2 regions of the Peribacillus sp. SRI_006 genome follow, and region 2 is predicted to be linked to the other one. Evidence: riboswitches for the same ligand, from Rfam matches in the RefSeq annotation. Region 2 holds a riboswitch; the other holds the start of a gene.
What was found. A riboswitch is a leader RNA that binds a small molecule or an ion and turns the genes downstream of it on or off. The one in region 2 is predicted to bind glycine.
Positions count from the first base shown of each region.

Region 1: it holds a riboswitch for glycine, as region 2 does, so the genes downstream of both, AC2YHV_RS05340 (amino acid permease) here and gcvT (glycine cleavage system aminomethyltransferase GcvT) in region 2, are expected to answer to the same signal.

Region 1 covers NZ_JBYCZT010000003.1:227,285-231,718, reverse strand. Annotated here, with positions in the region: gene AC2YHV_RS05355 (hypothetical protein) at 1-20, opposite strand, end outside; gene AC2YHV_RS05350 (hypothetical protein) at 4-354, opposite strand; gene AC2YHV_RS05345 (amino acid permease) at 419-1,807, opposite strand; glycine riboswitch at 2,316-2,394, shown strand; gene AC2YHV_RS05340 (amino acid permease) at 2,582-3,922, shown strand; gene AC2YHV_RS05335 (DUF3311 domain-containing protein) at 4,200-4,400, shown strand; gene AC2YHV_RS05330 (sodium:solute symporter family protein) at 4,397-4,434, shown strand, end outside.
Region 2 covers NZ_JBYCZT010000001.1:390,707-395,140, forward strand. Annotated here, with positions in the region: gene AC2YHV_RS01925 (YqhG family protein) at 1-196, opposite strand, end outside; gene AC2YHV_RS01930 (DEAD/DEAH box helicase) at 174-1,862, opposite strand; glycine riboswitch at 2,240-2,327, shown strand; glycine riboswitch at 2,331-2,414, shown strand; gene gcvT (glycine cleavage system aminomethyltransferase GcvT) at 2,555-3,661, shown strand; gene gcvPA (aminomethyl-transferring glycine dehydrogenase subunit GcvPA) at 3,679-4,434, shown strand, end outside.

The DNA of each region.
Region 1 (4,434 bases), on a different contig from region 2:
GTTTTACTCGTGAATTCCACAACTTCTCGTGAATTTCGCTATTTTACTCGTGAATTCGACGACTTTACTCGTGAATTTTGCTGTTTTACTCGTGAATTTCGCTATTTTACTCGTGAATTCGACGGCTTTACTCGTGAGTTTCGCCGTTTTACTCGTGAATTCAACAACTTTACTCGTGAGTTTCGCTATTTTACTCGTGAATTCGACGACTTTTCTCGTGTGTTTCGCTGTTTTACTCGTGAATTCGACGACTTTTCTCGTGAATTCCGCTGTTTTACTCGTGAATTCGACGGCTTTACTCGTGAATCCCACGACTTTACTCGTGAGTTTCGCTGTTTTACTCGTGAATTCCACAATTGATCTACAAGGAAAAAAAAGGCCCTTCTCGAATTAGAGAAGGGCTTTTTACTAGAATTTCTTATCCTGAAATCTCATCATCGGATTTAACATCCAATGGTGTTCGTTTATCCATTTTCAGCATGTAATAACTTGCTATTACCAAGGCTAGGAAAACGATCCCGACAACCAAGGAAATCCTTGTACTAGGATTGATCCACATACCTACCAGCACCATCAGTAAAAAGGCTATTGTCGCATAGTTACTGTAAGGGGCCAACGGCATTTTGAACGGATGTTTCTCCATTTCAGCGGCATTTACCTTTCTGAACTTAAGCTCACTGATAAGTAAGACAAACCATGGAATCATCCCAGGCAAAACACTCGCACTGTACACATAAAGGAATACTTGCGGCGGTGCAAGGTAATTCAGGATAACCCCGATGCCCAACCCTAATAGTACAGCGATCGTGCAATATGCCGGAACTCCATTTTTAGATACTTTAGCAAAGACTTTCGGAGCTTGGCCATTCAATGCCAGTGTGTAAAGCATACGACCTGCACTGAAAATCCCACTGTTGCATCCAGACATCGCCGCAGTGATGACGACAAAATTAATGATGCCTGCCGCTGCAGTGATACCTATTTTGGCAAAGGTCGAAACAAACGGACTGCCTAAGTCATCCAGTTGATCCCAAGGGAATACTGTCACGATGACGAAAATGGCACCAATATAGAAAATTAAAATGCGCCATATAATTGATTGAATCGCTTTTGTTACGGTCTTCGTTGGGTCTTTCGCTTCCCCTGCTGTGATGCCGATAAGCTCAACGCCTTGATAGGAAGCCACGACAAGTGAAAGCGCAAAGAAGAATCCTGTCCAGCCTCCCGTAAAGAAGCCGCCATTTTCCCAAAGATTCGATAATCCAATCGCATCCCCGCCATTCCCTATTCCAAAGAAGATAAGGCCCAGGCCGGCAACGATCATCAATATAATCGTTATGATTTTTATAAGTGCAAACCAGAATTCAAATTCCCCGAAGGATTTAACGGAAATGAGGTTGGCCGCTCCCAAGATGATCATGGCGACCACACCTGGTATCCAGGCCGGTAACTCCGGGAACCAATATTGCATATACAAGCCAACCGCAATGATTTCGGACATTCCGACGATTACCCATTGAAACCAATTGCTCCAAGCAGTCATATAACCTGCCAAAGGATGTATATAGCTGCTCGCAAAGGTTGCAAAAGAACCTGTAGTCGGTTCTAAATAAAGCATCTCACCCATGGAACGCATGATGAAAAATATAAAAATACCTGCAATGGCATAAGCAAGCATTACAGAGGGCCCGGTCCATTTGATCGTGCTCGCAGATCCCATGAATAAGCCGACTCCGATGGTTCCGCCCAAAGCTATCATTTGAATGTGACGTGCTTCCAGCCCTCTCTTTAATTCCTTGTTCGACATGATTAACTCCTCCAGATGCAATATCGGTAATGCTTTTCTATCCTTACCACGAACTTATTAATTATTGCAGTTAGAAATGCTCTATCGAAAAAATACCAATAACACTTCATTTATGTTTTCTTATCTTATAATAGTAAATATTCTGTAAAAATACAATTGTATTTTTGAAATAAACAGTTGCCAATAATATCTTGTTGATTTTTCTAATCTAAAAATATCATTTTAAAAAAATGATGTTCAGTATTTTATTATAGTGATCGTTCATAATGAGTAGAAAACAATCACTTCTGCTTAGACCTTAAGTTAAATACAGACCACTATTAAACTACAGAAAATGCCTGTTTCATTTCAAAAAAAATTGTTGACCTACCGAAAAATAGATGATAGAATTCCAATATTATTTTATAAGCATAATGAAATGATCAAGCAGTGGAAAATCATCACTGACTGACATTTCTTCACAACCGCATACAAGCAAGCGATGAATGCTATGGATGACACTATAGCAGGAGCAGCTTCTGGAGAGACTGTACAAGATGCAGCGCCGAAGGATTCACAATCTCAGGCAAAAGGACAGAAGAGTAACGAATGATATATTGTTATTCTGAGCCCTTTAAGAGATTGGTATTATCCAATCTCTTTTTTTATTGTCCATATTGTGATTGGACTAAAACAACAAATGGGAAAGGCAAGCTGGACGACAATCACGTCCCTCTCTCCAAGACCATGCAGGTAAACATTCACTACCAGACTATAAAAACGGGGGCGTACGAATTGGCTAAACAAGAATTAAAAAGAGATTTAAAAAATCGACATGTACAACTGATTGCAATAGGAGGAACCATTGGCACCGGTTTATTTTTAGGTTCCGGAAAAGCCATACAATTAGCAGGTCCTTCCATATTATTCTCTTATATGATAATAGGGATTGCCTTGTTTTTTGTGATGAGGGCCCTGGGGGAATTGCTTTTATCCAATGCAGGGTACACATCATTCACTGAATTCGCAACTGAATATGTCGGTCCATGGGCCGGCTTCGTGACCGGTTGGACATATTGGTTTTGTTGGATCATGACCGCAATGGCCGATATCATAGCTGTCGGTGTTTATATGCAATATTGGTTTGATGTCCCTCAATGGATTCCGGCTCTGCTTTGTCTGGTCATTCTGTTAGGATTGAACCTATTGACCGTTAAGATATTTGGCGAATTGGAATTCTGGTTTGCCATCATTAAAGTAATCACGATCATCGCCTTGATCATCGTAGGAATTTTCCTTCTGATCCTCGGCTTCAATACCAATACCGGAACGGTTTCCCTAACGAACCTTTGGAATCATGGCGGCATGTTCCCCAATGGCATTTCCGGATTCCTGTTATCTTTACAGTTGGTCGTCTTCTCATTTGTCGGTGTCGAATTGGTCGGGGTTTCTGCAGCAGAAACGGCGAACCCGCGAAAGAACATTCCATCTGCCATCAATAAAATCCCTGTCCGGATTTTGCTTTTCTACGTTGGTGCACTATTCGTCATTCTCTGCGTCAACCCATGGACACAACTGAATGCCACAAGCAGTCCATTTGTAGAGGTCTTTGCGTTAATCGGCATTCCAGTCGCTGCAGGGATCATCAACTTCGTCGTTTTGACATCCGCTGCTTCTGCATGCAACAGCGGTTTATTTTCAACGAGCCGAATACTTTATACGTTAAGCAGGAATGGTGAAGCCCCAGCTAAGCTGGAAAAATTAAATAAACAGGCTGTTCCGAGCAATGCCTTATTCACATCCACAATCGTTGTATCAATAGGGGCATTATTAAGCAAGCTGATACCGGAACAGGCATTTACTGTCGTGACTACCATCAGTGCCATCTGTTTCATTTGGGTATGGAGCATTATCTTGATCTCCCATATCAAATATTCGAAAACAAGGCCCGACCTAAGAGCCGAATCGACTTTCAAGGCTCCTTTTACACCTTTTGTCAATTACGTCATTTTAGGCTTATTCCTGTTCATCCTTATTGTTATGCTATTCGCTGAAGCTACACGGCTATCACTGCTCTTGACCCCAATCTGGTTCATCCTCTTGGTGATACTATATAATTATCGAAAAAAAAGATAGCTAAAGGAAATAAAGCCTTGAACTCAATATGAATTCAAGGCTTTATCTGCATATGAACATATTAGGCCTTCGGCTTTCTGCACACTTTTGCTAAAATATATCAGGCAACTGCATTAAATTTTATATCAAAATAGTGTAAGCTAATATATATTATCGTACCTTTTCCGTCATGTATGAATTTTCCATCCGGTTTGGTTCACCCATCCATCAGTGGCATTGAAGAATGAACCCCCATTGGTGGGCGTTTCACTTTATTTAAAACGGAGGGGGTTGTTTAATGAAGATTATATATATTCTTACACTAGTTCCTTTTATAGGCATACTGGGATTTCTACCTTTTGTTAATAAAATAGAACCATATGTATTAGGGATGCCTTTCAATATGTTCTGGATGGCTATGTGGGTGGTCCTTACCTCTGCCATACTCGGCATCATGTATAAGCTGGATCCCAGGAATCGGGAAGGTGACCAGGAATGAATATTGCTCTCTTAATCATTTTAGCATTTTTACT
Region 2 (4,434 bases):
TGAAAGTGATTTGTGCCGGGTTCGGAACACCTCCTGTTTTTTCTAGATAATGCCAATAAAAGGGTCTGTTCATTAATTCTTTATCCATCTCAATCGTCAATTGCACTGTAAGGTGGGTTGGTGCATTATCCAGTATTTCACACTCATTGGCTTTAAAGAAAGTGATTAAAAAATCATGAATTTCCCGTTGCTGCATGAACCTCACCTTCCTTCATTGATTGAGCGAATTGGATCAACGATGAAAAATTATCCATCTTGACTTTCATTTCGCCTTCGGTTTTGGACTCGCCGACCACATCAATTAAATATTCTTCAATGTTGTTAATATCCAGTTTGGTTAAAATATCATCCAATTCACCGATTACTTTTTCAAATAAATTTATTTTTTCGTATAGTAACTTCAGTATATGTTCTTCAACTGTATTTTTCGTGGCAAAGTTATAAATCATCACATCTTCTTCCTGACCAAGGCGGTGAATCCGTCCAATTCTCTGTTCAAGCCTCATTGGGTTCCAGGGCAGGTCAAAATTAATCAAGTGATGGCAAAACTGAAGGTTTATCCCTTCCCCGCCAGCTTCTGTTGCGATTAATACCTGAATGTTCTTTTGGAATAATTCACGCATCCAGTCTTTCTTTCCACGCTTAAAACCGCCTCGGAAAGGAACAGAAGAAATTCCATTCTGCTGTAGGTACCATTGGAGATATAATTGAGTCGCACGATATTCCGTAAAGATAATCACTTTGTCATCAATTTTCTTGATCAGTTCCAAAGCTTTTTCAGCCTTTGAGTTCTGGACCGTTTCATTCACTTTAGTAAATAAATCATCAAGCTTTGCCAAAAAATCAGGGGAAGGCTGATCGTATTTATCCCTCATATTCTTTAATGTATAAAAGACAGCCTCTCTGCTGCTGCATGCTTCCCTTTGGAGAGTGAGAGCCGAAAAGGCGCTTCCTTTTGATCCATCCGAAATTGGCTTGAATTTGGAAACAGCATCATACAATGCTTGTTCCGTTGGAGAAAATTCAATGGTGATGGTTTCCACATGCCGTTTTGTCCATTCAATGCCAGTATCGGCCCGCCGGTTTCGAATCATGACAGTGTTGACCAGTTCCTTTAGGTGTTCATCTTCTGTTATGTTCCGGCCTTTCCCTTTATACTTTTCCGAAAAGAGTGAGGCATTTCCCAAGTGGCCCGGTTTCAATAACGAAACGAGGTGGAATATCTCCTCGACTTTATTTTGAATCGGAGTGGCTGTCAGGAGTAAACAAAATTTCTTTTTCAGATTTTGGACGAATTCATAGTTCTTCGTCTTATTATTTTTAAGTTTATGAGCTTCATCAATAATGATGAAGTCATATTCCTGAGTAAAGATGATATCTCGATGTGGAGCGCGTTTCGCTGTATCAATGGATGAAATGACTACATCACAGGAGTCCCAGACATAACTTTTTCTCTGAACGACTGCCGGAATATGAAACTTGGTATTCAATTCAAATGCCCATTGTGTGACAAGGGAAGCCGGAACAAGGATCAATACTTTTTTTACAAGGCCCCTAATCATATACTCTTTTAGGATCAAGCCTGCTTCAATTGTTTTTCCCAGCCCTACCTCATCAGCCAAAATGGCTTTTCCATTCATCTTTTCCACTACTTGCTTCGCCGCTTCCAATTGATGGGGAAGCGGGGTTAGCTGAGGAAGATGCTTGGGCGCCTGTAAACCTTCAAAATCAGGGATGATAAGGTTTTCCTCCATTTGAACCGCCAACTTATAAAGCTCCCAATTTCCCCATGGACCGTCATTTTCCATCTTTTGCAGAAACTCGTCATTCCATTCAGAATTGAAGGATATATTGATTTTCATAGAAATAACTCCCTCTTAAATCATAATTTCCTTAATATAAGGTCAAAACCCGAACATTTCATATGTGAAGTAAGAAAAATATTTCTTTTTCAAAAAATATTGCAGAGATAAGTTTCTTAGGGTAGGATATAAGTATATTTAGAAAATTCCAATTTCCAAACGCTACAAAGAATGTTTGTACATCGATTTTGCAGTTCGCGTTTTCTTAGTATGGGCTATAGGCTCCTAATTTATCCAAGATTACTGAAGGAGATCAGTCAAACGGTTTCTGAAGTTTTAGGAGAATTGGCAGAGAATGCATTCCATTTATGCTCAAAGGTTTTACCGATGCTTGGGGCTTATCGGCTTCCTTTCAATGGTAGACCATTTATATGCGGGTGAAGATAAGGGGAGAGACTACGGATGTAGCGCCGAAGGAGCAAACTTAGCAGTGAATCTCTCAGGCAAAAGAACTCTTATTGGACGCAACTCTGGAGAGCGCCGCCCGTTATGGGACGGCCACCAAAGGGGAAAACCTATTACATAGGTAAACTTTCAGGTTTCAGGACAGAGAAAAAGCTCAAACGGGCTTTCTCTGTCCTTTTTTGTGCTTTTTTCACATCATGAATCAGCTTGTATCTGATGCGTAATGACAAGAAGCTTTTGATAATGAAGCCAATTAATTTTTAAAAAAATCTGAAGGGGGTCATTTTTTGACCAATTTAAAAAGAACACCACTATTTGAGGTTTATCGTGAATACGGAGGTAAAACGATTGATTTTGGCGGCTGGGAACTTCCTGTCCAATTTTCGGGTATAAAGGATGAACATGAAGCCGTACGGACAAAAGCGGGGTTATTTGATGTTTCCCATATGGGGGAAGTCGATGTTAAGGGGCCTGGGAGCCTTTCCTTTTTACAGAAGATGCTGACAAATGATATATCAAAGCTGCAACAGGGCGGGGCCCAATATACCGCCATGTGTTATGAAAACGGAGGCACGGTTGATGATCTTATCGTGTATAAAAGGGCTGAGGACGACTATCTGCTCGTGGTCAATGCAGCGAATACAGAAAAAGATTTCAATTGGCTTCAAGCGAATTTAACGGAAGATGCCCAAATTACGAATGTATCAAGTGACTATACACAGCTGGCACTTCAAGGACCAGCTGCAGAGAAGATATTACAAAAACTATCCGGAAGTACTGACTTAAGTGAAATTGGATTTTTCAGGTTCAAGGATAATGTCATGATTAACGGTATCTCCACGCTGGTATCCCGTACTGGATACACTGGTGAAGATGGTTTTGAAATATATAGCGACAGTAAAAATGGCCCTGCCCTTTGGAAGGCGATTATGGATGCCGGTAAGGAAGAGGGGGTTCAGCCGATTGGTTTAGGCGCTCGTGATACCCTGCGTTTTGAAGCGAAACTGCCGCTGTATGGGCAGGAGCTTTCGGCGGACATCACCCCGATAGAAGCCGGGATTGGTTTTGCAGTAAAAGTGGATAAGGAAGTTGATTTTTTCGGGAAAGCCGTTCTTGCTGAGCAAAAGGAGAAAGGGGCTCCCCGGAAGCTTGTGGGAATTGAAATGATTGACCGTGGCATTCCACGTCATGGGTATAAGGTCTACAGCGGTGATGAAGTCATTGGCGAGGTCACGACTGGTACCCAATCGCCAACATTGAAGAAAAACGTTGGATTGGTACTTATCGATAAGGAATTTTCGGTGCTGGATGCGGAAGTCGAAGTGGAAATCCGTTCCAAACGTTTGAAAGCCGTTATAATACAAACACCTTTTTATAAAAAACCACGTAAATAGAGGGGAATGGTCATTAGATGAAACATCGTTATTTACCCATGACAGAGCAAGATAAACAAGAAATGCTGGAAGCGATAGGGGTATCCGCTGCTGAAGAACTTTTCAATGATATCCCTGAAAGCGTTCGTTTTCAAGGAGAATACGATATCAAGCCTGCTAAATCGGAACCTGCATTAATGAAAGAATTATCAAGGCTTGCTGCAAAGAATGCGGACCTTAAAAATTATGCTTCCTTCCTTGGTGCGGGTGTCTATGACCATTATGCGCCGGTCATCGTCGATCATGTTCTTTCCCGTTCTGAGTTTTATACGGCGTATACACCGTATCAGCCTGAAATTTCACAGGGCGAGCTTCAAGCAATCTTTGAATATCAAACGATGATATGTGAATTGACGGGCATGGATGTGGCTAACTCCTCCATGTATGACGGCGGGACGGCGCTGGCTGAAGCAGCGATGCTTGCTTCAGGACAGACAAGGCGGAAGAGGATTCTCATTTCAGGAACCGTTCATCCTGAATCAAGAGAAGTTGTGAAGACATATGCAAAAGGGCAACGCGTGGAAGTGATCGAAATTCCTCATAAAGACGGTGTGACGGACTTAGCTGCTTTAAGGGAATTGGCGAATGATGACATTGCAGGAGTGATCGTGCAATACCCGAACTTTTTTGGCCGGATCGAGCCATTGAAAGAAATGGAAGAAATCATTCATGGCGTCAAGTCCATGTTTATCGTTTCCAGTAATCCGCTTGCATTGGGAGCTTTGACATCCCCT